DNA from 3 places in the Exiguobacterium sp. s189 genome. Region 3 is predicted to be linked to each of the others. Evidence: riboswitches for the same ligand, from Rfam matches in the RefSeq annotation. Region 3 holds a riboswitch; each other region holds the start of a gene.
What was found. Region 3 has a riboswitch for S-adenosylmethionine ahead of KNO99_RS05720 (methionine ABC transporter ATP-binding protein). Riboswitches for the same ligand answer to the same signal wherever they lie in the genome.

Region 1: linked by a shared signal. The riboswitch ahead of KNO99_RS12245 (aminotransferase class I/II-fold pyridoxal phosphate-dependent enzyme) and the one ahead of KNO99_RS05720 (methionine ABC transporter ATP-binding protein) in region 3 are both predicted to bind S-adenosylmethionine.
Region 2: linked by a shared signal. The riboswitch ahead of mtnK (S-methyl-5-thioribose kinase) and the one ahead of KNO99_RS05720 (methionine ABC transporter ATP-binding protein) in region 3 are both predicted to bind S-adenosylmethionine.

Annotation. Positions count from the first base shown of each region.
Region 1 covers NZ_JACSKM010000010.1:38,292-48,393, reverse strand. Annotated here, with positions in the region: gene KNO99_RS12250 (iron-containing alcohol dehydrogenase) at 1-572, opposite strand, end outside; gene KNO99_RS12245 (aminotransferase class I/II-fold pyridoxal phosphate-dependent enzyme) at 569-1,744, opposite strand; SAM riboswitch class I at 1,823-1,922, opposite strand; gene KNO99_RS12240 (AI-2E family transporter) at 2,080-3,180, shown strand; gene KNO99_RS12235 (MDR family MFS transporter) at 3,450-4,694, shown strand; gene KNO99_RS12230 (peptide MFS transporter) at 4,840-6,333, shown strand; gene KNO99_RS12225 (glutamine synthetase family protein) at 6,376-7,671, opposite strand; gene KNO99_RS12220 (SDR family oxidoreductase) at 7,861-8,901, shown strand; gene KNO99_RS12215 (YflT domain-containing protein) at 8,930-9,250, opposite strand; gene KNO99_RS12210 (hypothetical protein) at 9,339-9,557, opposite strand; gene KNO99_RS12205 (GTP pyrophosphokinase) at 9,642-10,102, shown strand, end outside.
Region 2 covers NZ_JACSKM010000001.1:363,739-373,840, forward strand. Annotated here, with positions in the region: gene KNO99_RS01835 (sugar ABC transporter ATP-binding protein) at 1-1,045, opposite strand, end outside; gene KNO99_RS01840 (sugar ABC transporter substrate-binding protein) at 1,045-2,124, opposite strand; gene mtnA (S-methyl-5-thioribose-1-phosphate isomerase) at 2,117-3,151, opposite strand; gene mtnK (S-methyl-5-thioribose kinase) at 3,148-4,299, opposite strand; SAM riboswitch class I at 4,382-4,484, opposite strand; SAM riboswitch class I at 4,690-4,791, shown strand; gene KNO99_RS01855 (2,3-diketo-5-methylthiopentyl-1-phosphate enolase) at 4,862-6,016, shown strand; gene KNO99_RS01860 (2-hydroxy-3-keto-5-methylthiopentenyl-1-phosphate phosphatase) at 6,013-6,663, shown strand; gene KNO99_RS01865 (methylthioribulose 1-phosphate dehydratase) at 6,660-7,277, shown strand; gene KNO99_RS01870 (cupin domain-containing protein) at 7,291-7,824, shown strand; gene KNO99_RS01875 (DUF4188 domain-containing protein) at 7,858-8,325, opposite strand; gene KNO99_RS01880 (PadR family transcriptional regulator) at 8,297-8,863, opposite strand; gene KNO99_RS01885 (TerC family protein) at 8,971-9,801, opposite strand; gene folE2 (GTP cyclohydrolase FolE2) at 10,055-10,102, shown strand, end outside.
Region 3 covers NZ_JACSKM010000003.1:197,723-207,824, reverse strand. Annotated here, with positions in the region: gene sufU (Fe-S cluster assembly sulfur transfer protein SufU) at 1-362, opposite strand, end outside; gene KNO99_RS05750 (cysteine desulfurase) at 352-1,572, opposite strand; gene sufD (Fe-S cluster assembly protein SufD) at 1,574-2,842, opposite strand; gene sufC (Fe-S cluster assembly ATPase SufC) at 2,855-3,616, opposite strand; gene KNO99_RS05735 (MDR family MFS transporter) at 3,795-5,009, opposite strand; gene KNO99_RS05730 (MetQ/NlpA family ABC transporter substrate-binding protein) at 5,110-5,943, opposite strand; gene KNO99_RS05725 (methionine ABC transporter permease) at 5,974-6,636, opposite strand; gene KNO99_RS05720 (methionine ABC transporter ATP-binding protein) at 6,626-7,654, opposite strand; SAM riboswitch class I at 7,732-7,838, opposite strand; gene KNO99_RS05715 (thioredoxin family protein) at 8,288-8,545, opposite strand; gene KNO99_RS05710 (PTS sugar transporter subunit IIC) at 8,723-9,781, shown strand; gene gcvH (glycine cleavage system protein GcvH) at 9,827-10,102, opposite strand, start outside.

The DNA of each region.
Region 1 (10,102 bases), on a different contig from region 3:
TTACCGCACTGCGCAGCAAGTGATAACCCTGACTGAATCCCTGCATCCTTTGAAGTCGTCCCGCTAATATAACGAGCCTCGAACCACTTTGCGACCGTGTCGATGACGCCAGCCTTGAAATAGTCATAAGGTGAATCACGTAACAGTCGTTCATCTGCGATGACGCGCTCGATGACGACCGGAAACGTGTCATAGCGAATGTAAGACCCTTCCTCAGTGTAGATGACGCTGAGTGGGGTGAAGGCGGCACAGTTTGACACGAGGGTCGGGACGACAATGAGCGGAACTGACTGAGCGAATGCAATCCGCTTCGCCGTATCAATCAATTTACCTCCGCCGACGGCAATCCATACGTCGGGTCGATAGGCATTCAAACGATTAACTTCTTCGTCTGAACATTCCCCGTTGAACTGTACACTCGGAAGATTTGCTAGACGAGGGAACACGTGAACCGCTTCACCGTATCCGTTCAATCCTTTCAAAACGAGTGCCTTCCGGTTTCCAATCACCGTATGAAGGTCCTCGAGCGCATCATCCGAATGGTCATATTCGAGCACGGCCTGACGTATCACAAATGTACCTCCTCATAAGCTGCAAACAGTCTCTCAATCCGTTCTACCGCTTCATCAATCTTCTGTTCAGACGATACGAGACCGAAACGGATGTGGTGCTCTCCCTCTGTTCCGAAGAAGTAGCCTGGTGTGACGGCGACTCCCGCCTCGTGGAGTAACTTTTTCGAGAACGATTTTGCATCCCCCTCAGGTACTTTCGCCCATACAAAGAACGAACCCTTCGGTGCCTCAATCTCCCACCCCGCCCGGCGTAATCCATTAATCAATCGGTTTCGTCTTGTTTCGTAAAGTGAGGCTAGGTCATCACGCAAGTCTCGCGGGGATTCTAACGCCACAATCGCTGCCTCTTGAATGGCTGAGAAGACAGACACGTGGACATGATCTTGATACGTGTTGATGGCTTCGATGATATCGGCATTCCCGACCGCGAACGCGACACGCCACCCCGACATATTGAACGCCTTCGACATCGTGTATACTTCAATTCCAATTTCTTTCGCACCATCTGCCTGAAGGAAGCTCGGGGGAACATAACCGTCGAACCCAATGCTTCCATAAGCGAAATCGTGGACGACCATCACATCATGCTTCTTCGCAAACGCGACGGTTTCTTCAAAGAATGCCGGCGTCGCAACAGCCCCAGTCGGATTGCTCGGGTAGTTCAAATACATGAGTTTCGCGTGGGACGGGTCGAGTGTTGAATAGTCCGGAAGAAAGCCATGTTCCTCTTTTAACGTCAAATCGATGATTTCCGCACCAGCCAGACGCGCCCCCGAGATGTAATCCGGGTAACCCGGGTTCGGGAGTAAAATCCCGTCACCCGGTTCGAGAAGACATTGTGGGAGTGTGATCAAACCTGATTTGCTACCGATCAAGATCGCGACTTCTCGTTCCGGATCGAGTTCGACACCATATTCACGAGAGTAAAATGATGCGACCGCTTCTTTCAATCGGGTCTGTCCTCGAAATGGACCGTATTGGTGTGTGGTCGGGTCCGTGATGGCACGTTCGAGCGCCTCACAGATTGGAGCGGGCGTCGGTAAATCGGGTGTCCCTTGCCCGAGTCGGATGACGCTCTTCCCGCTTGCCTCTACCGCTGCGACCTCTTCTGCTAATCCGACGAAGTGTTGCGTCGGTAAGGATTTTAATAATTGTGAACGTCTGTCTGCCATGATTCTTCCTCCTGATACGAAAAAACACCCCTTTCTGAGGAAAGGGGTGCTCAATACAGACGTATGTAGTCAACCACCTTCCCATCTCTCAAGGTCACCTTGCTGGAATTAGCACAGTATTTTGCAATCTGTTGCTGAAGCTTCATCGGGCCAGTCCCTCCGCTTCTCTTGATAGAAAGTGTTATTCGCTATGTAATTTTTGTATGTTCCTAAGTTAACCAGACATTTCCAACGGTGTCAAACATTTTTTCAAAGTGAACATCTATTGAATCCTTTTCAAAAAACATTCATAGTAAAAGAGTAGAAAAATTATATTTGTATGAGGGGATAGAGCATTGGAGCTTAATCGTCAACTTATTTGGAAACTCAGTGTGATCGGTCTGATTTTACTCGTCTTATGGCGGGTCATCAGTGAACCGGATACCATCTCACGTGTTTTGCAGTACACGTTTCAGTTACTGACCCCAATCATCATGGGGATTGCCATCGCTTTATTACTTAACACCGTACTCTCTTATATTGAAGAACGGTTCCATTTGAAGCGATATCAAGGTCTGCTCATCGTCTATATCACGTTTATCGGGATTTTAGCAATCTCGGTCGTCACGTTGTTCCCGCGGATCTACTCGAGTCTTTCATCACTCATCGAGGAGTTACCCGTCTACATCCGTCAAATCGATGCGTTCTTAGGTGATGTAAACAATTACCTGAAAGACTATAACGCGACGATCGCCCAGGCGATTGATTTTGCACGCTTCGAGGATCGTTATTCCGGATGGGTCGAGACGGCCGTCCTCTCTTCTGTCAGTTATGTCTCTAGTTTCACGATGACATTGATCAACTTCTTAATCGGGATTGTCATCTCCATCTATCTGTTAAAGGACAAAGAAGTCTTCGCTCGCATGTTCAAACGCCTTCTCTACGCGCTCTTACCAGTGGGCACTGCGAAGACGACAATCGATATCTTTCAGGAGATGGACTACATTTTTAAACGATACATCATCGGTAAATCACTCGATTGTCTGATCATCGGTGTTCTCGCTGTCATCGGACTCTTAATCATCGGGGCTCCATACGCGTTACTTCTTGGTGTCATCGTCGGTGTGCTCAATTTTATCCCATACGTCGGTCCGCTATTAGGGATGATTCCAGCGTTTATCATCACTTACTTTTATGATCCGTTCACCGCCGTATTGGTGCTCTTGTTCATCTTCTTGTTGCAACAATTTGACGGATTGTGGCTCGGACCGAAGATTTTGGGCGACAGCGTCGGAATCACTCCATTTTGGGTCATCACATCGATTATCATCGGAGGAAGTCTATTTGGTCTCGTCGGCATGTTTGTGAGTGTTCCGATTACGGCGATGATTCAAGTGGTCTTGTCTAGACTGATTGATTATCGTTTAAACCGAAAAAATTTAAATGAATTACTCTAAATCCTCCCACTAATTTGTTGACACATTGATGAAATGTGTCATACAGTTGAAGAGAAGAACAACAATTAACAGAAAGGAGAGGTTCCCATGTCAGTAGTATCTTCGAAACCATTCATTCAAGTTCATACTGATTGGCAGGCACCTCTTCGATTGATTCATATCTAAGATGCCTGCCTAACTAGGCATGCATAAACAACGTGGGACGTCGTATGCCTTCATGCATATGACGTCCCTTTTGTGTCTAAAATTAAATAAAGCAGGTGACCTGTATGTTTCAATCACTCAAGCAACTCGACCGCAACATTTGGATACGTTTCTTAGGAGAAACGATCACGGGAATCATGATGTTCATGATTGCCCCATTCTTAGTCCTTTATTATAGTGACCAGTTAGACAGCTATCTTCAAGTCGGAATCATCATGGCGACGGGACCGATCATGGCGCTCCTCGGCTCGATGATTGGGGGACGGCTTGCTGATCTATACGGACGCAAACCAATTATGATGATCGCCATCGTTGGTGACGCGCTCGCTCTCATCGGTTTTGCGTTCGCCGACTCGTTTTGGCCGTTGCTCTTACTCAATGCCATGCTCGGCTTGACCAATTCATTGTTCCACCCCGCTGCCAGTGCAATGGTCGCTGATGTCACGGAACCCGAGCACATGAACGAGGCGTTCGGTCTCTTACGAATGGGGCATAACATCGGAGCCGCATTCGGACCGCTTCTCGGGAGTGCGGTACTGTTCATCGACAGGGAGCTCATTTTCTTTGCGGCTGCTTTCATCTTTGGACTATATGCCCTCGTGCTTGGGGCATTTATTCACGAGTCGTTGCCGGAGTTCACGGAAGATGAGACCCCAAGCAACCGTGAAGTGTTGCGCGTATTCTATAACGACCGCGTGTTTCTGATCTTTATCTTTGCGGGTATATTCATATCAATGGGGTTCTCGGTCGTCGAAAGTATGTTGCCGCTCTTTTTGAAAGAGTCGCTCCCAACGTATACGGATCAACAAAACCCATTCCCTTACCTGTTGGCACTTAACGGGATCCTCGTCGTTCTTTTCCAGTTCCCGATTGCATCGAAGCTTGGGAATAAGCCTTTTGGGAAAGTCATGTTTGCTGGAGCTACCGTATTCGGGATTGGGATGATCTTGATTGCGATCGTCCCGAGAGCATTGTACGCACTTGATGTCCCTTATCTCCCGCTCGTCGGGATCTTACTCGCCGTCTACGCGTTTTACACGTTTGGTGAGATGATCATGTCTCCTGTCCAACAGACATTCATCGCCTTGATTGCGCCAGAGAACATGCGCGGTGCCTACAATGGTGCTGCGAGTGTCCAGTGGCTGATTGGCGGTGTGACGGCACCGATTATCTCGAGTGTCTTCTTCGATCATCGTGCCGGACATATCGCACTGATTTTGATCGGCGGCGCGAGTTGTCTGTCAGGTATTATTTACTGGCAACTCGGACGTCACGTTCAAGCGACAGAAGCAAAGCAAAAATCCGCGTAATCACTCATTGACCACACTCTCTGTTTTTTAGAAAGTGTGGTCTTTTCATTCTTTTCATTCTTATTAAAATTTGAAATTATCATTCAATTCACTTTACAATCATAATAATCCTTTTTATGATAAAACGGTTAAGGAGGGATCTTTCATGGAAAGGATCGATAAACAGACAATCGTGGACAGTGTTCCACAAAAAGGCTTCTTCGGACAACCGAAAGGGTTGTTCACACTATTCTTCACAGAGTTTTGGGAACGTTTCTCGTACTATGGCATGCGGGCTATCCTCGTATTCTATATGTACTATGAGGTTTCTGAAGGTGGACTCGGGCTCGACCGCAACGTTGCGCTCTCCATCATGTCCGTCTATGGTGCGCTCGTTTATATGTCAGGAGTCATTGGGGGATGGCTTGCGGACAGAGTATTCGGGACGTCACGCGCAGTCTTCTACGGTGGTGTGTTCATCATGCTCGGGCACATCGTCCTCTCGATTCCAGGTAGCGTCGTCTTCTTATTCATCTCAATGGCATTGATTGTCATTGGTACAGGTCTATTGAAACCGAACGTATCAAGCATTGTCGGAGATATGTATAGCGAAACGGATCGCCGTCGCGACGCTGGATTCAGTATCTTTTACATGGGTATCAACTTGGGCGCATTCATTTCGCCTCTTATCGTTGGACAAGTACAAAAAGACTACGGTTTCCATTGGGGCTTTGCCCTTGCAGCAATCGGGATGTTCGTCGGACTCGTTGTCTTCGTATTGACACGTAAGACGAACCTTGGACTTGCTGGTTCATATGTACCGAACCCGTTGTCTCCGGACGAGAAGAAGAAAACGATTCGAATCGTCAGTCTCGTCACAATCGGAATCGCTGTCTTACTTGCCATCTTGATCCCGCTCGGTTGGTTCACGATCAACACGTTCATCACGCTCGTTGGAGTGTTCGGGATTGCGATTCCGACGATTTACTTTATCATCATGTATCGTAGTCCGAAAACGACAGAGGTCGAGCGTTCGCGCATCATCGCCTACATCCCGCTCTTCATCGCCTCAGTCATGTTCTGGGCAATTCAAGAACAAGGGGCAACGATCCTTGCGAGTTATGCCGATACACGGACTGACCTTGAATTCTTCGGATTTACATTGTCACCAGCATGGTTCCAGTCGTTGAACCCGCTCTTTATCATTTTGCTCGCACCGGTATTCGCTTGGTTGTGGGTTCGCCTTGGTGACCGTGAGCCGAGTATCCCGACGAAATTCGCTTTCGGGATCTTGTTTGCAGGGGTCAGTTTCTTGGTCATCCTACTCCCTGCTTACTTCAGCGGTCCGGATACCCTCGTCAACCCACTCTGGCTCGTCTTGAGTTACTTCATCGTCGTCTTGGGCGAGTTGAGCTTGTCGCCGGTCGGTTTGTCGGCTACGACTAAACTTGCACCCGCTGCGTTCTCTGCTCAAACGATGTCACTCTGGTTCTTATCGAACGCTGCGGCGCAAGGAATCAACGCCCAGCTTGTCAAGTTCTACTCACCAGAAAATGAGATGCTCTATTTCGGAGTCATCGGCGGTGTCGCCATCATCTTAAGTTTGATTCTGTTCGCACTCGCACCAAAAATCAAAGTATATATGCGCGGAATCCACTAATCATCAAAAACGCCAGCCGTTCGAATCGGCTGGCGTCATTTTTTATTTGCGTACTTGAATGAGTGACAAGTAGCGGTCAATCATATTGTGGTTAAAGTAATCATGGAAGTTGTCTTGTTTCAGCGATTGAATCGATTCATGGAATGTCGCAGGAAGTGATGCGATTCCCTGACTTTCGATTTGTTTCGCTGAATACTCGAACAAGTCGTCCTCGTTCGGCTTAGACGGTTCAAGCTTCTGCTCGATTCCTTCTAAACCAGCGTAGATGAGGGCAGCAAGTGCCAAGTATGGGTTTGCACTCGGGTCAGGATTTCGGACCTCTACTCGAGTCGCACTTCCACGAGAAGCGGGGATTCGAATCATCGAACTACGGTTCGATGGACTCCAGCAAATGTTGACCGGTGCCTCGAATCCAGGAACGAGACGCTCATACGACTCAGGAAGCGGGTTTGTAAAGATGGCCGTCGCACGGGCATGCTTTAAAATCCCTTCGATGAAATGACGAGCTGTTTGAGAGAGGCCGTAATCGGCGTCAGCCTCGTCAAACGCATTGTTTGTCGCCTTGCCCGCTTCGTCGTTCTTCCATACCGAGATGTTCAAATGCATCCCAGAACCGTTCACGTCACGCAACGGCTTCGGTAAGAACGAGACAGATGCCCCTTTTTCTTTCGCCGCGATCTTGACAATTTCTTTGAAAAACTGAATGTTATCTGCCGTATGGAGCGCATCGTCATATTTGATTCCGATTTCATGTTGTGCCGGAGCGACCTCATGGTGGACCGCTTCGATGTTGAATCCGACATTGCTCAAACGGTTTGCAATATGCTGACGTACTTCGTAACCTTTGTCTTCTGAACGAGTCGAGAAGTAACCGGCCTCATCATAAAACTCTCCATTTTCATCAAAGATGAAGAACTCAGGCTCTGCGCCGACGAAAACCGAGTAGCCATCGCGTGCAGCTCGCTCGAGTGCATCCTTCAACACATTACGTGGGTCGTATTCATATCGCTCACCCTCTGGTGTACAAACATCACAGAAGAACGCCAAAATACTCTCATCACCATCTTGCTCATAACGTGGACGATCTAAATCCGGTCTCAAGAATAAGTCGGAGTTTTTGATGGAAGAGAATCCGTTGATTGAAGAGCCATCAAACATTGTTTTTCCTTCAAAAACCTCTGGCAACAATTTTGCCGAAAGCGTCAAGAGTTTCAAATCACCGAGTACATCTGAAAAGTAGAGATGGATTTGGGTAATATTTTTCTCTTGTACCGTTTTCTCAATTTCTTGTTGCTTCTTTGCTACGTCATCCTTGTCTGTTCCGAATAGATTTGCCATGATTCTTAAAAACCTCACTTCAATGGATTTGACAGGCAAGCTGTCGTTACGCACCTTTCGTACGCTTCTCTATAGTTCATAACCGACTTCGTTTTTTTCTAAACATGAAATTTTGAAAGACGTAAAGTGGCTACATGACGTAAGACTTGATATGATGGATGCAGAATGTCACAGAGAGGGAGAACGCGATTGTATATTTTTATGACTGGTGGAACTGGATTTTTAGGAGGTCGACTCGCCAAAGAGTTGATTGAACGGGGGCATCGGCTTTGCATGCTCGCCCGAACACCGGAAAAAGTAAATGCTCAGTTCACGGTGGAAGAAAGAAAATCAATCGATGTGTTGCCTGGCGATTTGACGGCACACGCACTCGGTGCTAATGAACAATTTATCGATTCACATAAAGGAAAAATCGATTTATTCCTACACATGGCAGCACTCGTCAAATTTGATGAAGAGTTACGCGATGAATTGTTTGAAACAAATGTAACGGGGACGAAAGAAGCTCTTCGATTGGCCAAGTTGATTGACGTTCCTCGGTTTTTCCATGTAAGTACCGCCTATACACTCGGGGCAAAAGAAGTCGGTGGCGAGACGTTATATGATGTGTCTCAATCGTTTCTAAATCCTTACGAAGAGAGCAAGGCGCACGCCGAACAGGCGGTCTGGCAATCACGGGATGAACTCGACGTTTCCATCTTCCGTCCAGCCATTATCGTTGGTGACTCGAAGACCGGAGAAGCGGATTCAAAATTCACGATGTATGGCTATATGCGCGCACTCGAGCTGTTCAAACGGAAATTGGAGCGCCGCGGTCATGACTTTGAATCCATCCGTTTAATCGGATCGGCGACGGGTACCTCAAATCTTGTACCGGTCGATTATGTCGCGGATGTACTTCTGGCCGCTATCGAGCATGCGAAAGCGGGCACGATTTACAATGTCACAAATGATACGCCACCACGCAATGAGATGATGCTCGACTATATGAAAGAGTCGCTCTCTTTCCCGCATTTGACGATCACGGAGACGCCGTCGTCTACACTCAGCTCTGTCGAACAGTCATTTAACGACATGGTGAAAGTATTCAATCCATATTTGAATCGAAACATCACCTTCCATGACGAAAACACAAAACAATTGTTGAAAGATGCGGGATTCTCTCCACTGCGCCTCGACCAGCAGTCGTTGCGACGGATCGTGAATGCCTATTATCAAACAAAACACTAAAAAAATGGACCGGGCTTCCGGTCCATTGTCATTTATCACAGACTAATACGATTTTTCCATCTTTGATTTCGCGCTCGAGTGAGTCGACCATCTCTTTCGTAAGACCGAGGCTTTCCATCTGTTCCATGCGATCTTCTGAGTTGCTCGTAAATTTCGAGAGCAACGACTCAAACATTCCCTTCTCAGGGATACGGTACGGTTGGACACCGGCTTCCGCTGCCAGTCGAATCGTTAGTTCTTCGTCTTTAGCAAACAAATAGATGTGTTCGTTCACACACCCTCCTGAGACCATTTCGTTCACTTCATGGTCTACCGTTGTCATATCATTTACTACCCTTGTCTCTAACATGCCCCATCCTCCTAAACGTTCACAGTCGTGTAATTCACTGTTTTTGTTATTCCCGAAAAATGAGGTGATAAACATAAATCGTCATCGTTTAGTCATGAAACGTCCATTCTTCCACATCAAAATGCTGCACGATTCCCTTGATACGCTCGCGTTCCCCTTCTTTGGTAGCCCGACCCAATAGTCGCGCGGTCACAACGAATTGATTCCCATCTTCTCGGATACGGGATATCCGATAATCTGCCTGTTGCAATAGACCAGCGATGATCTCTAGTTTCTCTCTCTCGGATGACCGAAATGTATGGTTCATGTTCATTCCCCCTCTGTATATATGCTACCATATCGTTTCGTAATGGAGATGATATACTAAAGACAGCGAAAAGGAGTGAGTGACGTGCCTAAACAAGATCTAAATACAATCATGCTAGAATACTTGAATGAAAAAGAAGATTATGAAGCGTTTGCCACAAAACTGAAAGCGCTCCTCAGTGAATTGTTAACGGAAGCCGGGATCCAGTTTCATTCGATTGTCGCCCGTGCGAAAGAAGCGGATAGTCTCTATGCCAAACTATCCCGTAAACCATACCAATACCGTTCGTTACGCGACGTCCAAGACCTCGCCGGGATTCGGATCGTTACTTACTTCCATGATGATGTACGGACTGTTGCGCAAATATTAGAAGATGAGTTCACCATCGACCGCGAACAGTCGATTGATAAATCTACACTCCTTGATTCCAATGAGTTCGGTTATTTATCTGTCCACTATGTCGTGGAACTAAGCGAGAAAAGACTTGCTCTCGGGGAATATCGACGTTTTGCCGAAAAGGAAGCGGAAATTCAAGTCCGCTCGAT
Region 2 (10,102 bases), on a different contig from region 3:
TTCCTGCGACAGCAATCACGTTCCGCTCAATCGTCTCGTCTAGAAATAATCCGTGACGACGTCTCTCCTCTGGAACGAGTGCAAACCCTAAACGTACGGCGTCTGTCGGTTCTTTGATCACGTGTGTGGTTCCGTCAACCGTGATGGATTGACGAAGCCCAGAAAGACCGAACAAGGCTTCCACCAGTTCCGTCTTCCCGCTCCCCGTCAATCCTCCAATCCCGAGCACTTCCCCGCGGTACGCTTCAACGGAGAGATTCGTCCCGAACGCAGGGAGAGTCACCTGCGCGGACAAACGAATCTCCTCTTCAGGGGTTGCCTTCTCTTGTGTCCCTTCAAATGTCGTCCCACTCAAAAAGGTTTGAACGGCTTCCGTAGAAAGGGTTTGAAACGGTCCCTCATATACAACGCGTCCGTCTCGAAGAAACGTAGAGGTCGAGGTGACACGCGTGAGCTCATCTAAACGATGGGTGACCAACACGATGCCCACCCCTTCTGCCGCGAGCGTTTGTAGCAATTCAAGCAAGGCATCGGCATCCGTTTCCGACAAGGCGGCAGTCGGCTCATCGAGTAATAAATACTTGGCATCACTCTCAAGTGCCCGAGCGATGAGAAGACGTTGCTTTACGCTGAGCGGATAGTGACCGGCCGGACGCGTTGGATCGATGTCTAAACCGACCCGGGATAGCACGTCTTTTACCCGCTGTTTCAAAAGTTGTGGGCGAATCCGCTTCACCGTCTGCCATGGGAGAACATTTTCGTATACAGGCAAGTCCAAATAGAGCGCATCATCCACTTCTTGCGATACGGTGATGATGCCTTGACGAATCGCTTCCGTCGGTCTGAGTCGGATGGTCGTCCCGTCAATGGATAGTTCGCCGGACGTCGGTTCGACCGTTCCGTTCAGCAGTTTGATAAGCGTACTCTTACCCGCCCCGTTCAGACCCAGGAGTCCATGAATGTCTCCCGGTTTTAGGCTGAACGACAGTTGATCGAGTACGGTCACGTCACCATACTGTTTCGTGATTCGTTCCAAGCGAATCATCAGTCATTCTCCTTCATCCAGTCCGACCATGCCGCATTCGACTCACCCCAACCCTTAACGTACTGTCCGAGGTCATTCATCGTGACAGGCTCATCTGGCAAGACGTCACGGTCCACTAAATATGGATCAACCGAGTGAATCGAAGGGGTTTCTTCTCCGACCACTTTTTGATAAGCGTAACGGACTTGAATGCGACCAATTTCAGCAGGATCCGTCGCGGCCGTCACGCCCCACGGACTCCCGTCTTCTTGCATAAGTTGTAGGTCTTCGTCACTCAAGTCAATCCCGTAAACGGCAATCTCGTCACGTCCTGCCTGCTTGATGGCACGGCTCGCCCCTTTTGCGAACTCATCCCACATCGCAAACACCGCATCGATTTCGCCTTCCGGATACTTCTTCAAAATCGCCTCCATCTGACTTTGTGTATCGAGCGCCGTATTGTTCGTCGCCGAACCAAATTTCGCGACTTCTTGGATGCCCGGGTAACGTTTCAAGAACGCGTCATAAATCGTATGACGACGTTCCATCGGGGTGAACCCACCGACCCAAATCGTGACGATGTTCCCTTCGCCGTCCAAATCTTCAGCGAGAGCTTTAAGTGAACGCCAAGCGAGGGAATAATCATCTTGGTCGATGACCGTCACCCCTTCATTCGTTAAATCGTTGTCGAATGCGACGACTTTGATGCCCTTATCGAGCGCCCGTTGAACAGGCTCTTTCAAGGCATCAGCACGTCCGTGGTCAATCAAGATCACATCGACACCTTGCGTCGTTGCCGTATCGACGTAACTCGCCATCTTCGACAAATCATTATCGGCGTTGTACACTTTCATGCTTCCACCGAACGCTTCGACTTGATCGGTCACCCCTTCGATATATTGCGAAGAAAATGTCCCAATCGACATTTGCATGACGAGTGCGACCTCTAGGTCTTTCGGAAGCGTCTCATTTGATACGCTGACTGTTTTTGCCTCCGTTTTATTTGTTGTCGCGGTCGTTTTCGGTTGGGCCTGTTCGTTCGTGCATCCGGCAAGTGCTAAGATGACGGTCAACAGGAAGAAGATGATTTTTTTAGACATATGCGTTTCCTCCTACGTGTTGTACAATGACCGACTCGGTCGGTTCGAGCACACCTGTCTCTGTGATCAGACCGGTGATGAGTTCTGGTGGGGTCACATCAAACGCCGGATTGAAGACGGTGATGCCGACGAGTGCCGTCGGGTGTCCCCCGATATGTGTCACTTCATGTGCGTCCCGTTCTTCGATTTGAATCGTGTCGTCTGCTTCCAAATCAAACGTCGAATGCGGGGCTGCCACATAAAACGGGATACCGTAATGCTTCGCCAAAATTGCGAGCTGGAGTGTCCCAATCTTGTTGGCCGTATGACCGGTACGAGTGATGCGGTCCGCCCCGACGATGATGGCATCGATTTGTTTCGTCTGAATCGTCCACGCCGCCATGTTATCCGTGATCAATGTGACGTCGATGTCTGCCCGGTCGAGCTCCCACACCGTCAACCGTGCCCCTTGAAGCAGTGGACGCGTTTCCGACGCGAATACACGAAACGGGATGCCCCGCTCTTTTCCGACATAGAACGGCGCGAGCGCGGTACCGTACCGTGACGTCGCGATAGCACCGGCGTTACAAATCGTCAACACGTTCCCACCAGCAGGTAACACGGTCAACGCATGCTCACCAATCGTGCGATACGTGGCCACGTCTTGTTCATAGATTTCAATCGCACGCGCCTTGATGGCTTTTGCGATCTGCTCAAAGTCTTCCCCCACATTTAGTCGAAGGAGTGATTCGATGACATGTTGTAAGTTGACCGCTGTTGGTCTTGTCGCAATCAACCGTTGGCCGACCTGGTCCAATTGGCGGTGAAAATATAAATTGTCCTGGAGACGTGATGCCTCTTTCGCGAGGACGAACGCCCCAAAGTAAGCGATGGCCGGTGCTCCCCGAACTTGAAGCGATTTGATCGCCTGTTCGGCCTGTTCGAGCGTTATCACTTCGACATAGCGCTCTTCTTGCGGCAACTGTGTCTGATCTAAAATCGTCAACACTTCCGTGTCGGCATCGAAATGTATGCTTTGCACACTCATACCCGCACCTCCGATAGGACTGGAATCAGCTGATCGATGGATTGAATCTGATGACGCTGTTTGATGAGACGCGTGCCAAGTTCTAGGGCATGACGTTTCCGTTCGATGCGCAGGTCATCCGGCAATGTCTCTAAGTCGGCGACGCCCGCTAGACCGGCCGTCCGCCGAATCAATTCGCAGCCTGCGTAGCCGATGGCATCACTTAAAATCGATGGCAACAGTTCATCCACGAAACCTACCGTGTTGAACGGCTCGACTGCCTGTGTGAAGCGTGTACGGAACGTTTTCTCGAACGTCTCCCAAACAGTGAGCACTTCTGTGAAGCGTTCGAACCGCTTCAACGGATGCGCATATGTCGAGAACACCAAGTGAGCGATGATTTGACCGATGTCAAAACCGAATGGGCCGTAAAACGCAAACTCAGGATCGATGATTTTCGTTTCTTGACGCGTCGCAAAAATGCTTCCTGTATGTAAATCCCCATGTAGCAACGCTTCGTGTTTAGTCACGAACCCGACCTTCAATTTCGTCACTTCAATTTTCAAGGCGAGGTCTGACCAAAGCTGCTCCACGTCTAAACGAAGAGCCGTTTCGATTTGATTCGATTCTGCATCACGATACGGATCAGTGAAGATCAGTTTTTCTGTGATATCGCATAGCTCTGGATTGTAATACTCTTTTTCGATTTGTTTCTTGGCGAGCGGTCCTTTCGCATAGTCAGATGTCGCAAACAACGTTTCCCCGAGGAATGTACCGACGTGACGCGCCAAATTCGGATAGCTCTCTCCTTTTAGGAAACCCGTCCGGACGATTTCAAACGCTGACAAATCTTCTAAAATCGTATAGGCGAGTTCACGGTCGCTACCGAGTACATCTGGTACGAATTGTGGTACGACTTTTGAAAACTCACGGAGTGCCAGTTGTTCGATCCACGAACGGTCAAGCGTGAGCGGCCAGCTCTCTCCAACGACTTTTGCGTACGGCAACGCCTGTTTCACGATTAATGACGTTTCTCCTTGACGAATGCGAAAGACGAGATTTAAATTTCCATCTCCGATTTCCTCACATTCTGCAATCCCCTCTTCTAGTAACCCCAACTGTCGAACGTGTTCGACGACACTTTGTTCTGTAAACGCCTCATAAGCCATGATGATTTTCCCCTTTCTTGAATCTATGCATGAAAAAAGCCCCTTTCTCCGCGAGAAAGAGGCACACCCAAATTGGTTGTTCCTCTCATCTTTCAGACATATGTCTGGTGGATGTAGCACCGTGCCAAATGGTCGGTTGCTGCGGCGTCGTAGGGCCAATTCCCTCTGCCAACTCGCGATAAGAGTAAATGATGTAATTGTGTTTGACGTGTTGAGACGAATATTACGGACTAGGCACGCTAGTTGTCAATCCTCTATTTTCGGTCGACTCCCTATTTTTGACACGCATATATAGAAACATTATTTTCAAACTTTTTTTCTCAAAAAAAGGAATTGACGAGTGAGCGATTCTATGTAAAAATTCAATTAAATTTCACAACTTCACAACTATTCTTATCAAGAGCAGACGGAGGGACAAGCCCGATGATGTCGCAGCAACCGACCAGAGATGGCACGGTGCTAATTCTTGCAGCTATCGCTGAGAGATAAGAGTTCATTGTTTTCGAATGACCTCTTGCCAAGCCAAGAGGTCATTTTTTGTTTGACCTGAAAGGAGGAACTTATGGGAATCATCGCTACTTATGAAATCAAACATACCGATCACGTCGAACGCGTGGCTGAAAAAATCGCACATGAGCTGACTGTCGGGACATGGACCGAATTGAACCATCTCGAGCAGCATCAACTACAGGCGTTCCGCGGTGAGGTCATCGATACCTTCCAACAGGAAACGACGAGTCGTTTCTCGATTCGTTACCCGCTACATAATGTGACGCCGGACTTTTCGTCCATTCTGACGACGACATTCGGAAAGCTGTCGCTCGACCCAAGCGTCCAACTTGTCGACCTAACGCTCCCAGACGAGCTCGAATCGGACTTTCCGGGTGCCGCATTCGGAGTCGAAGGTGTCCGCGACATCCTTCGCGTACACGACCGACCGCTCGCCATGAGCATCTTCAAAGGCGTCATCGGGCGTGACCTTAATTTTTTGGCGACACAACTTCGTGACCAGTTTACAGGTGGCATCGATCTCGTGAAAGACGATGAGATTTTATATGACAACCCGCTCACCCCATCGATCGAACGGGCTCGAATCGGAGCATCAATCATTCAAGAACATCAAGAACTGACGGGTCGTTCCGTTCTATACGCCGTCACGTTGAGCGGACCCGTTTTCACCTTACGCGATCAGGCAAAACGTTTGATCGAAGCGGGCGCGACCGCACTGTTGTTCAATGTGTATACGTACGGGCTCGACGCATTACGAGAGCTCGCCAAAGATCCTGAGATTCACGTCCCGATTTTGGCACATCCCGCTTTCGCGGGAGCGTTGACCGGATCGATTCGTCATTCCCTCCTTTTCGGGAAACTGATTCGACTCGCCGGGGCGGACTTGACGCTCTTCCCGTCGCCATATGGTTCACTCTCGACACCGAAAGACGAAACACAACAGATTCAAACGTATGCGACGGAATCCCATTGGACGAAACCGATTCTGACGGTCCCGTCTGCCGGGATTCACCCAGGACTCGTTCCGGATTTGATTCGTGACTTCGGAACGGATGTCGTCATCAATGCAGGCGGTGGGATTCATGGGCATCCCGACGGTGCGGTTGCCGGTGCGAGGGCATTCCGCCAAGCAATCGATCAGGCAATCGGTAAAACGAGCGAGACCGATGCGTTATCGACTGCGCTAAATGCGTGGGGTGCGCGATGAGTACGCACATCATCTGTGACTTCGACGGGACCATCACGGAAGAAGATAACATCATCGCGTTGATGCGACGCTTCGCCCCACCTGAATGGGTCGAACTCAAAGATGGTGTTTTGAACCAAACGCTCTCCATTCGAGAAGGCGTTGGTCAAATGTTTAACTTACTCCCGAGTCATCAGCTAGCTTTATACCGCGACTTTCTGCAGTCGACCATCACGCTTCGACCAGGGTTTGTCGAGTTTTTACAAGAGACAGAGTCGCACGGCTTTCGATTCGATGTCGTCAGTGGAGGCATGGACTTTTTCGTCCATCCGATTCTAGAAGGTCATGTCGCACCGGAACACATCTACTGCAATCACGTTGATTTTTCAGAATCGACAGCGCGCGTCACATGGCCTCATTCATGTGATGCCCATTGTTTGAACGATTGCGGATGTTGCAAACCGACGATTGCCCGACAGATTGTCGCACCTACCGACACGTTGATTGTCATCGGGGACTCCGTCACCGATTTTGAAATCGCCAAACGTGCCGACGTCGTGTATGCGCGCGGTCAACTGATTTCGCTATGCGAGGCGGAAGGACTCCACTATGTTCCGTTCGAGACATTCTATGACATTTCAGCTCACATGAAAGGAGTGAACGTATGACCGTACAAGAACGATGGATTGAACTTGCCGACATTAAAGACGAGCTTGCCGCACGGGACTGGTTCCCTGGGACGAGTGGCAACTTGGCAATCCGCGTATCGGATGACCCGTTGACGTTCCTCGTGACAGCAAGCGGTCGTGATAAACGGAAGCGTACGGATGAAGACTTCGTCCTCGTCGATGCGACCGGTCAATTGATTGGAGAACAGTCAGGCAAACCGTCCGCGGAGACGTTGCTGCACGTCGAAATCTTTAACAAGACGAACGCAACCTGTTCCCTTCACGTGCACACGGTCGACAATAACGTCATCTCAGAACTTTACGCGGCGAACGGACATGTCACGTTCACGGGTCAAGAAATCATAAAGGCACTCGGCTATTGGGAGGAAACGGCAAGCGTCCAAATCCCGATCATCGAGAACCATGCGGATATCCCGACGCTCGCCCGTGCATTTGCCCCACATGTCACAAGCGATGCCGGTGCCGTCCTCATCCGGAACCACGGGATCACCGTTTGGGGAGAGACGCCCGCTGCAGCAAAACGTTATTTAGAAGCATATGAATTTTTATTTAGCTACTCATTAAAATTACGCGCCTTAGGCGTCCATTCATAAGGAGGAATTCAACATGGCAACGATTTATTTTCAACAAACCGAAGAACGTGTCAGTGATCAACAAGAGGTACGTGACTTTTTAGACTCACGAGGCATCCTTTACGAAGCATGGGATATCGCGAAATTACCAGCTTCCCTTCAAGAAAACTATCAACTGACAGACGAAGACAAAGCCGTCATTTTATCGACGTTCCAAGACGAGATTCAAGACGTATCGACGCGACGTGGTTATCAAACGGCTGACGTTATTTCCTTATCTGATGCGACGCCAAACTTAGACGAACTGCTCGTCAACTTCCAAAAAGAACATCACCATACGGACGACGAGGTTCGATTCATCGTTAGTGGTCACGGCATCTTTGCGATTGACGATGCAGAGCGCGGATACTTTAATATCGAGCTCAATCCGGGTGACCTCATCTCGGTTCCGGTCAACACGCGTCATTACTTCACGTTGCAAGAAGACCGCCAAGTCGTCGCCGTTCGTATTTTCGTGACGACCGAGGGCTGGGTGCCGATTTACGACAAAGAAAATGTGAATGCATAATAAAAACGGGCAGGTGCGTCATGCATCTGTCCGTTACTTTTGCTCGTGTAAAGACCGTTCACCCAATCGCTCTTTTGCCGAATTTCTTCCTTTGCCTACATCCACAGTACCAAGCGCTTTACCGAGACCACGATCCGGTAGATTGACATACATCGTCTCATAATTACTCACTGCGTACGTTTCGTGGAAAATACCAACGACATCCGTCGCCCTTGCCTTTTGATTGAATGCTTTCCACGCCTCAAGATGCGTGTTCCCGTGCGCATAGTCGAGTAATTCATCTGTTGACCGCCAATATTGAATCAACGTGACCGAGCGCCAACCAATCGTCAGATCATGTGACAGAAAGCCAAGTTCCTTCTGTGTATACAATTCTTTCAGCATGGCCGGCATGGCATTGAAGACCGGCCACCATTTTCGAATCGATCGCAAACGATTCACTCGTAAGCCAATGACAAACACCACTACTTCTTCATTCGGGACGGCCATTTTGCGTGCCATTATCTTCTCCTCCTTTGAGGGTGATCACAGCTGCTTCACACCATTCAATCAATGCATTTGTTTGACGCTTTCCATAATCGAGTGTTAACAGCCAATAAACGGCATCAGGTGAATGCGAGTCATTCGTTTCAATCATCGTCTCGATGGCTTCATACGTCTCTAGTCGTTCTCGAAGCAGTCGTTCATGATGTGTAATTTTGCTGAGCGTTTGTTCCATCGTGTCATGTCGAGCGAAGAACAATTTTAGCAAAAGCTCATTCCGTTGAACCGGTAACGCATCCGGTTTTTCTGCAATCCATTGCCTCAACTCGTCGTGACCGCTTGACGTCAGCTCGTATGCTTTCCGTTCATTGTCTTCTACCTGATGAATCAACCCTTCTGTTTCTAACGTCCGGAGCATCGGATACACTTGACCGAAACTAATTTTCCAAAAGTGGTTGAGGCTACGGTCGATCATCTGTTTCATGTCATATCCTGTTCGACACTCCGTCGTCAGTAAGCCTAGAACAGCGTATCGTGTCATATTTTCACGAGGCATTCGACCCCTCCTATCTAAAAGATAGTATCTATTTGATATATTCCCTCGTATCACAGAAATGAAAACAAAAAAAGCGTACTTCCCGTGAGAAGATACGCTTTTGGAGATTATGCTTGTTTTGCTGTTGGTTTCGATGAGAACCAGCCCCATGTCGCAATCCCGACCATGACTGACCAGAAGAAGATGGTCCAAGCTGTCGAGTGGACGAATCCGTCTGGGAGTCCCATGAATTCGAACGGCGTACCCGCAATCAATTCTTTGAAGCCTGGGTGTTCCAGTACAAGAACCGTCAACTTGACCCCGACCCAACCGACGATGATGAAGGCGGCCGTTTCGAGGGATGGGCGTTGATGAAGCAACTTGACAAAAATACGTGCCGCGAATCGCATCAAGACGACCCCGATGAGTCCACCTGTCAAGACGACGAAGAACTGACCTGAGTCAATCCCACCGATTTCTCCGAGACCAAGCGGTTTGACACTCACAGCGAGCGCGACTGCTGCCAAGATCGAGTCGACCGCAAAGGCGATGTCCGCAAACTCAACTTTCGCAACAGTGAGCCAAAACTCTTTCTTCGATACCGGCTTTTCTGTGACAGCCGTCTCTTCTTTCGCTTCAGCCGCCAACTCCTGCTGCGGCTCCATCTTTCTCGCCTTATAGGTCATATACAGGTGTCGCGCACTCATTCCGATTAAGTAAAGTGCACCGAGTGCCTGTACTTGCCATACGTTGATCAAGAACGAGATCAAGAACAATGCGATAAATCGGAAGACGAACGCCCCTAAGAGTCCATAGAACAATGCCTTCTTCTGCTCTGTACGCGGCAAGTGTTTGACCATGACGGCCAAGACGAGCGCGTTGTCTGCAGATAACAAGCCTTCCAAACCGACGAGTACGACGACGATCCAGGCATACTGCAGGACTAGCTGCCAATCCATAAAAACATCTCCTTTTTCTTTCAGTTCCTTCATATTTAATAGTGATCTATTTTTTAAGTTCACAAGACCATTTTATTCCCGTTCACAAAGTAAATCAATCCTCTTTGTTCAATATCTGAAGGATTTTTTTGCGATTGCATATTGAAAACATGTTATGAGAGCAAAATCATACCCGTTCAGCCATCATTTCGTGATAAAATCCTAACAAGAACGAGTGGTCCTTTGAACCGCTCTAAAAAAGGAGAATCCGATTATGTCTACAAGCCATGTCGCTTTACCTACTAAAGCAGAACGACATAAA
Region 3 (10,102 bases):
TTCGATACGCCTGAGAGCGCCTCGATATCACCGAGGTCAAACGTATCCGTGTCGTACTCTTTGCCTTGAACCATTTCAGAGAAGATGTTGGCGAGTTGAAGCGCCTCTTCTACTGTTTTTCCTTTGACGATTTGGGTCATCATCGATGCTGAGGCGAGACTGATCGAGCAGCCTTCTCCTTCGAACTTCGCATCTTTGACGATGTCGTCTTCGACTTGTAGTTGAAGTCGAAGCGAGTCCCCGCACGTCGGGTTGTTCAAGTCCACCGTCACGCCATCTTCGATGACGCCACGGTTTCTTGGGTTTTTATAGTGATCCATGATGACCTGGCGGTACAACATGTCGAGATTATTAAAACTCATAATTGAAATACTCCTTCGTTTGACGTAATCCCTCGATGAAACGGTCGACCTCTTCTTTTGTGTTGTACAAATAGAAGCTCGCCCGCGCCGTCGATGATTGCTTCAAAAGACGCATGAGTGGTTGTGCACAGTGGTGACCGGCACGAACCGCGATGCCTTGCATATCGAGAACGGTCGCGAGGTCATGCGCATGCACGTCTTTCAAGTTAAACGTGACGAGACCGACGCGATCTTCAGGACCATAAATCTCGATTCCTTCAATCGTTTTCATCTGCTCGATCGCGTAAGACGCGAGTTCACGTTCGTGTGCTTCGATGTTCTCAAGCCCGATTTCTTCTAAGAAATCGATGGCTGCCGCAAGTCCGACCGCCCCAGCAATAATCGGTGTTCCCGCTTCGAAGCGGTACGGGATGTCTTTCCACGTCGATTCATATAAATCGACATAGTCAATCATCTCGCCACCGAACTCGACCGGCTCCATATTTTTGAGAAGTTGCTTCTTCCCATATAAGACACCGATCCCAGTCGGTCCGAGCATCTTATGCCCAGAAAAGGCAAGGAAGTCACAGTCGAGTGACTGAACGTCCAGTTTACGATGCGGTGCACTTTGTGCGGCATCAACGACCATGACGGCGCCTTTCTCATGCGCGAGTCGAGCGACTTCGGCAATCGGGTTGATTGTACCGAGCACGTTTGAGACGTGGCTCATCGCGACGATTTTCGTCCGATCCGATAAGACAGCTTGAACGGCATCCAATGTGACACGTCCGTCCGGCGTGAGTTCGACGTAACGAAGCGTCGCGCCTTTCCGCTTGGCGAGTTGTTGCCACGGAATCAAGTTCGCATGGTGTTCCATCGGAGTGAGGACGATCTCGTCGCCTTCACCGACATTCGCATCTCCGTAGCTCGACGCGACCAAGTTGATGGCCGTCGTCGTCCCACGTGTGAAAATGATTTCTTCAGGAACCGCCGCATGGATGAACGAGCGGACGCGTTCGCGTGCTCCTTCATACGCATCCGTTGCTTGCGTCCCGAGCGTATGGACGCCACGATGCACGTTCGAATGGTTGCGACGATAATAGTCCTCGATCGCCTCGATGACAGCGAGCGGCTTTTGTGAGCTCGCCGCGCTATCAAGATAAACGAGCGGGTGTCCATTGATTTCCTGATCTAAAATCGGAAACTGTTCACGAATCGAGGCGTTCAACATCTTAACGTACTTTCCCTTCGATGACTTCGCGGAGACGGTCTTTGACCGAATCGATTGCAAGTTCTTCGACGACAGGCGTCAAGAATCCGTGGATGATTAAACGCTCTGCCTCTTGGCGAGACAATCCACGGCTCATCAAGTAGTACAATTGAACATCATCGACACGGCCGACCGATGCCGCGTGACCTGCCATAACATCATCTTCATCGATGAGAAGAATCGGGTTGGCATCTCCACGTGCTTTTTCAGAGAGCATCAAGACGCGCTCTGTTTGAACACCGTTCGATTTTGACGCACCGTGGTGAATCATCGATGTACCGCTGAAGATCGCAGTAGCTGCGTCTTTTTGGACACCGTGAATCAAGATGAACCCTTCAGATGCTTTTCCGAAGTGGTCGGTACGGATGTTGAAGTTTTGTTTTTGTGCACCGCGACCGATTGTCACAGCTTTTGTATCCGAATACGTGTTGTCTCCGACGAGGTGAGTCTTCGTCTCGACGACCGAGTTCCCGTCATTCATGTGACCGAGCGCCCAATCAAGACGACCGTTCGCATAGACGACACCGCGACGGTTCATGAACGTAAGGGCTGATTCAGCGAGCTGATCGACACCACCGAAGACGACTTTCGCGTTCTCTCCAGCGAATACTTCCGTCACGACGTTGACCGTGTGCGGTTCGTTCGTACCAGAAAGGAAGTTTTCGATGTATGTCACTTCACTGCCTTCGTCAGCGACGAGAATCGTGTGGTGATAGAGGGCACCGTTCGCCTGTTCCATCGTGAAGATCGCTTGAAGCGGATCTTTCAATTGTTTGTTTTTCGGTACGTAGATGAACGCCCCACCGTTTGTGAGGGCAGCGTTCAACGCCGAAAGACGTTCTTCATCGACACGTACACCTTCCGTCATGAAGTATTTCTCAACGAGCTCAGGATGTTGCTCCATCGCTTCTTTGATTCCCATGAATAAGACGCCTTCCGGCATCGACAATTCGTTATAGACGACATGACCGTTGCGTTCAACGAGCACGTTTGTCCGGTGGTCTCCGAGAAGTGATTCGATGTCAGCTGTCAAACCGTCTTTCGGTTCGAGATTGACATCACCCGCTGCGAAGTCCCACTTATCAATCTTAATCTTTTCAACTTTTGGCAAAGCAAGTGTCGGCGCAAGTTCTGCTGCCTCTTTACGACGGTTGACCATCCATGCTGGTCCGCCGAGCGCTTCTGCACGTGCCGACAACGCTTGTGCATCCAATTCAAATTGTACGGTCATCGTACAGCCTCCTTACGCTTCTGTGTCTACTGTCATTCCGAGTTCTTGCTTCACCCAGTCGTAACCTTCTGCTTCGAGTCGCTGTGCGAGCTCTTTGCCACCAGACATGACGATTTTACCGTCCATCATGATGTGTACGAAGTCTGGCTCAATATAGTTGAGGAGACGTTGGTAGTGCGTGATGATCAGGCAACCGAACTCTTCTGAACGCATTTCGTTGACGCCTTTAGCAACGACTTTAAGTGCATCGATATCAAGACCTGAGTCGATTTCATCCAAGATAGCGATGTTCGGTTGAATCATCATCATTTGAAGAATTTCGTTACGCTTCTTCTCACCACCTGAGAATCCTTCGTTTAAGTAACGGTGTGCCATTTCTGAAGGGATTTCGAGAAGTTCCATCTTCGCATCGAGTTCACGGATGAACTTCATGAGTGAGATTTCTTGACCTTCTTCACGACGTGAGTTGATTGCTGAACGCAAGAAGTCCGCGTTTGTAACACCACTGATTTCAGCCGGGTACTGCATCGCAAGGAACATTCCTGCTTGTGCGCGCTCGTCGACTTCCATCTCGAGGACATCTTCGCCGTTTAATTCGACGCTTCCCCCAGTGACCTCATAAAGTGGATGACCCATGAGTGCTGATGCGAGTGTTGATTTACCTGTCCCGTTCGGACCCATGATGGCATGAATTTCGCCACCTTTAATTTCTAGGTTAAGACCTTTGACAATCTCTTTTCCTTCGATTGAGACGCGGAGGTCATCAATTTTCATTTGTGGTACGTTAGACATTCGGATACCCCTTCCGTATTTTCTCGCCATAGTGAATGGCGTAGATTAGATATATTCTAATCTTAGACTAGTCATTTTTTTATTTCAAGCGACTCACCTTAGAATTCATTCTCAATAAAATGATAAAAGTTGAGAATGCTAATAGTAGGAAATCAAGACATTATCCGGCATTCTCTTCGACGAGCGCGAGGACGGCTTTCCGCTCTCGTACTGCGGCAGCAAAGAAGAAGGCACCACATCCCGTTAAGAGCGCCAAACTCCCAAACACCGGAAGCGATGATTGGCCAAACGTATCGAGTAAAACGCCTCCGATAATCGGCCCAATCGTCTGACCGAGTGACGTCAACCCCATCGCCCCAAAATAAGTTCCCCGCAAATGTTCTGGCGCCAGTTCGTCCGTCAACACGTCCGTCATCGTGAACATCAAAACCTCGCCGACCGTGAAAATGGCCATTGCCACAAAGAGTACCCATTCAACTGTCGCAAACCCAATCAATAAAAGACCGAACGACAACGTCGAAATGCCGAAGAAGAGTGACTTGATCGGCGAGACACGAATCCCGAAACGCATAATTGGATACTGGACGATGAGCACCGTGATTGCGTTCGTCGTCAATAAGTAAGCGAACAATCTCGAACCGTCTTCTAACCCGTCGCTTAATGCGATGAATTGAGGAAGCGTCGAATTGAACTGACTGTAACCGATAATCGCGAAAATCATCCCGATGATGACCGCACGGAATGTCCGGTCGTCTCGTAGGACGCGAAACGTCTCCGTCAAGCGTGGCCGTGCCTTGACCCCGTCTCCTTCTTCAAACGGATACTTATAAAACAGGATCGAGATGATGATTCCATACAATATATACACTGCCGTCACGACAAAGAATGCGGTCTTTACACCGGTGAGTGATAGGACGACCGCCAAGAGTGGCCCGATGGCCGCGGCGATATTGATCATGAAGTAACGGACGTTATAGACGATGACCCGTTGGTCTGCCTGCGTCGTGTCACTGATGAGTGCCCGCGAAGCCGGTTCTAAGAAAGATCGCGACATGCCCATCAACATCGATAACATATAAAACCAAAACAACTCGGTCGCGAGCGCGAGACCAGCGAACGTGACGGCATTGAGCACGATTCCGATCAGCATGAGCTGTTTTCGCCCATATCGGTCAGAGAGTGTCCCCCCGAAGAAGCTCATGAACAGACCCGAAAGTGCCGTCACGGCAAAGATCGTTCCAATTACACTCGCCGAAAAGCCGAGCGTGGCCAGATAGATCGCAAAAAATGGCATGACGAAAAACGTCGCCAGTCGTGCAAAAAACGTCCCGAACAGGACGCCCCACGTCAGTGGATGAATCTGTCTGAGCTTCATCCAAATCCCCCCTTTTCTTTCATATATGTAGTGTACTTCTCTTTATGAAAGAACACTAGACAAAAAAAGACCCAGGGGATGACCCCTGAGTCGAGACTGCTTATTGTTGTACCGGCACGACCGCACCTTTGTATTCGTCTAAGATCCACTGTTGTGTCTCTTCAGAAGTCAATACTTCGAGGAGTGCTTTGACGCGCTCATCTTCTTCGTCTCCTTCACGTGTGACGATCAAGTTGACGTATGGTGAGTCTTCGCCTTCAAGTGCGATGGCATCTTCAAGTGGGTTGAGACCTGCATCGATAGCGTAGTTCGTGTTGATGAGGACCGCATCGCCTTCTCCGTTGTTGTAAGCTGTCGGAAGAAGTGCTGCTTCAACGTCCGTCTTGAATTTCAAGTCTTTCGGGTTGTCGACGATGTCAGAGACTGTCGCATCGACTGTCTTGCCTTCAGCAAGTGTGATGAGACCTTCTGATTGGAGCATCGTGAGAATTCGGCCGTGGTCAGCAACCGATGAACTCATGATGATTTCTGCGCCTTCAGGAAGTTCGTCGAGCGATTTGTAGTCTTGTGAGTAGACACCGATTGGCTCAATGTGAACGCCACCCGCAGATGCGAATTTATAGTCTTTGTTTTCAGCCATTTGTGATTTGAGGTATGGCTCATGTTGGAAGTAGTTCGCATCAAGCTCACCACTTGCGAGCGTCTTGTTCGGAAGCACATAGTCTTGGAACTTTTTAATTTCGAGTTTGTAGCCTTTTGCTTCATATTCTTCTTGTACGTGCTCTAAAATCTCAGCGTGCGGTACGTTCGACGCACCGACAACCAATGTTTTTTCATCGCCAGAACCTGTTTCTGCCTCTTCCCCGCCGCAAGCTGCGAGAACCGTGAATGCTGATAAAGCTGTCAATCCGAGTACTGTTTTCCAAGTTTTCATTATGAATCCCTCCAAATGGTGTATGTGTAATTAAGCTGAACGTTTATCAATTTTTGTGACGAGTCGGTCACCGATGAACTGGATGACGAACACGATGATCAAGATGAGCACCGTCGCCACGAACGTGACGTCGTTTTGTGAGCGTTGGAACCCTTCCAAGAAGGCCAAGTTCCCGAGTCCGCCGCCTCCGACGACACCGGCCATCGCCGTATAACCGACGATTGCCACAATGGTCACCGTGAGTCCTGAAACGATTGCCGGAAGAGCTTCCGGAATCAACACTTTATAAATGATTTGCCATTTCGTCGCGCCCATCGATTCCGCTGCCTCGATGACACCGCGGTCGACTTCACGAAGGGCAAGTTCGACCATACGGGCGTAGAACGGTGCAGCTCCGATGATGAGTGCCGGAAGCGCCGCCGTCGAACCGAGCATGGTACCGAGCAGGAACAACGTGAATGGGATGAGTAAGATGATTAAGATGATGAACGGGATCGAACGGAACACGTTGACGATCGCGCTGACGAAGACGTAAATTGGACGATTCTTCAATAATAGCGATTCGTTTGTAATATAAAGAATCAAACCTAAAGCGAGTCCGATCACAAACGTCGCGACACCTGCGACGAGCGTCATGTATAACGTCTCCCATGTCTGTTCCATCATGATTTGCCAGTCTACGTTAGGAAACATCGCTTTCCACCTCCACTTCTACTGATTGCGAACGAATCGACGCGATGGCGCGTTCGATTTCTCGTGCTTCCCCAATCAATTGGATGAATAGCGTGCCGAGCGCACCGACTTGTGACTGAGTCACGTTACCGCCGATGATGTTGAATCCGATGTCGTGCGTCTTAAGGACGTCAGATAAAATCGGCTGTTCTGCCGTTTCGTTCAAGAATTTCAATTTGACGATTTGCCCACTCGGATAGCGTGCTTTCAAATGTTCGAACGTGAGCGACAGATCGTCGACCGCCCCGATTTGCTTGACGAATTCTTTTGTGATCGGCTGCTCCGGATGTTGGAACACGTCAGAGACTTGACCTGTCTCAACGACTTTCCCTGCCTCCATCACGGCGACGCGATGACAAATCTTTTGGATGACGTGCATCTCATGCGTGATGAGGACGATTGTCAATCCGAGTTTCTTATTGATGCTGACGAGCAGTTCAAGAATCGAATCCGTCGTCTTCGGGTCGAGCGCGCTTGTCGCTTCGTCACAGAGGAGCACCTCTGGATTTGTAGCGAGCGCGCGGGCAATCCCGACTCGCTGTTTTTGACCGCCCGATAATTGTGACGGATAGCTGTCTTCGCGACCTGATAGTCCGACGAGCTCGACGAGTTCTTGAACCCGACGCTTCCGCTCACTTGCCGGAACCCCGATCAATTCGAGTGGGAAGCTGATGTTTTCTGCGACCGTGCGCGACCACAGAAGGTTAAAGTGCTGGAAGACCATCGAGACGTTTTTGCGAACCCCTCGTAATTCTTTCGGGCTGAGCTTCGTGAGCTCACTCCCGGCGACCTCGATTTCACCGCTAGACGGTGATTCGAGGCGGTTGAGCAATCGGATGAGCGTCGACTTCCCCGCCCCCGAATATCCGATTATTCCAAAAATTTCACCGCGATCAATCGTTAGTGATACATCATCGACCGCCTGGACACGACCATTCTTCGTATCGAACCATTTGGCGACGTTTCGTAATTGAATCAATACATTCCCCTCCTGACAACAAAAAAAGCGCGCACGTTTGAGCAAACGTGCGCACTTTATCGTACGGACAACGATTGCTCTCATCTCTCAAGGTTTCTCACCTTGCTGGAATTAGCACCATTTCGGATTGCTCCGCGGTTGCTGGGCGTCATAGGGCCAGTCCCTCAGCCTCTCTTGATAAGAGTGTTGTGTATTCGATTAGCTTTATCATAGCGACAGCTTTTTCTGCTGTCAAATCATTTTTCAAAAAAATCAAAAAAAGGTGCCGTCCGAGGACGACACAGAACGTAGCACCTTGAGTCACGGAAGGACAGCCCATAGATGAAAATCTTTTGCCCGTTCAAGATTTACATCCTTATATGGGGGAAATTCACCAATCATCACTCGATCTTGACTTGGACCGTGCGATTATACGGAACGTCTTTCTTCGCTTGATTTTTTTGGGGGACAATCGAAGGGAAGACTAACGTGTATTCGTATAAAGGTAGCAGCGGCTTCACCAAAACGTCTTGATGTCGGGAATATCGCGTCCTATTTTGTGTTCAAGTAAGATGTTGTAATGAATATACCATTCGTGAACTTTCTGTGTCAACTGATTATTTAAAATTTTCAGATTATTCTAATGTTCCTCTCTCACTTCACGAAAGAGAGGACGTGTTGCACGTTTTGAAAGGCATAAAGACGATCCCGAACCTCGCCATTTTCAAGCTTTAAGAGTGCTGGGACACTCATCACCTGATAAGCTTCAAGCTCTTTTGGGATATAGTTCGCATCGCGCTTTTCAATCCGAATTTCAGGGTCGACCGCCTCGACGACCGTCAACATTTTCTCCGCGACAGCGCATGTACCACACATTGGCGCGTATATATATAAGAATCCGTCTGTAATCATTTTTCTCACCTCTCCTGTCATTATAATGGTCGTTCGAGTTCCATTCAAAAATCGTGCTTTCGTGAAATTTCAGAATTTTTCAATGATTCTCTTGACTCTTTTGTCGGATAGGAATAATATGGGTTCTAACTTTATCGCTTTTGTACATAACAGCAAAGAAGAAGGACAGGTGAATGAATGATGACGGAACAGGCAACAGGTACGACAAAGCAATTTACGATGAACGTCTTAAACGGTCTCAGTATGGCGATTCTGATCGCCCTCATCCCGAGCGCGCTGCTCGGTGAACTCACGAAAGCTATACTCCCTTATTTTCCGTCTCTTCAATTTATATTGGATGCGACGACGATTGCGATGCGCCTCCTCCCGGCCATTATCGGTCTTGCCGTCGCGATGCAGTTCGGGCGATCGATTTTAGAGGCTGGAACGATTGCCATCGCAACCTATGTCGGCAGTGGCGCCGTTCGAATTAACGAAGGTGCGTTCGTGATGGCCGGAATCGGTGACGTGATCACAGCCGGTGTGACCGCTGCGATCGCTACGATTCTTGTCATGAAGCTCGCTCCCCACTTGAAGACGTATACGGTCATCGTCATGCCGATGACAGTCATTGTCGTCGCAGGCGGCATCGGTGCCTTCTTATTGACGTATATCTCACAGATTACGACATACATCGGATACCTCATCATGACGATGACGGATCTTCAACCGGTTCTCATGGGCATCTTGATCGCGATGGCGTTCTCGCTCATCATCGTCTCGCCGATTTCGACTGTCGGGATTGCGACGGCCATCAGTCTATCAGGCGTTGCAGCCGGTGCGGCAAACCTCGGCGTCGTCGCCGCTGGGTTCGGTCTCGCCATCGCGGGTTGGCAGGCGAACGCGACCGGTACATCGATCGCCCACTTCCTCGGGTCACCGAAGATTCAAATGGCAAACTTCGTCCGACGCCCGATTATGATGCTTCCGATTTTGGCGAATGCGGCCATCCTCGGTGCGCTCGCTGGTATATTAAGAATCGAGGGGACTCCAATCAGCGCAGGGTTTGGCGTATCTGGACTCATCGGACCGGTAAACGCGCTACAACTCATGCCTGGCGGATTCGCCTTGTTCAACGTACTTCTCGTGATCGTCTTGTTCGGGCTTATTCCAGTCGGACTCGGGATTTTCTTCTATCGTGTGTTCGAACGGGCGACGCTCGTCAAATCGGACCACTACCGTCTCGATTTCGAGTAAGCATTAAAAAAGCCGGCTTCTCCAATTAGGAGAGGCCGGTTTTACTTATCCTTGAATCATCGCTTCATATTCTTCTGCAGACATGAGCTTGTCGAGATCTGACTCTTCCGTCAACTCAACTTCGACCATCCATGCATTTTCAAACGGTGACTCGTTGACGAGTTCTGGAGAATCTGCAAGGTCTTCGTTTACTGCTGTGATGCGTCCAGATACTGGCGCATACAACTCAGAGACCGTCTTGACTGATTCGACTGAACCGAATGGCTCGTCGAGTAGGATTGTACCATCAACTTCTGGGAGTTCCACAAACACGATATCCCC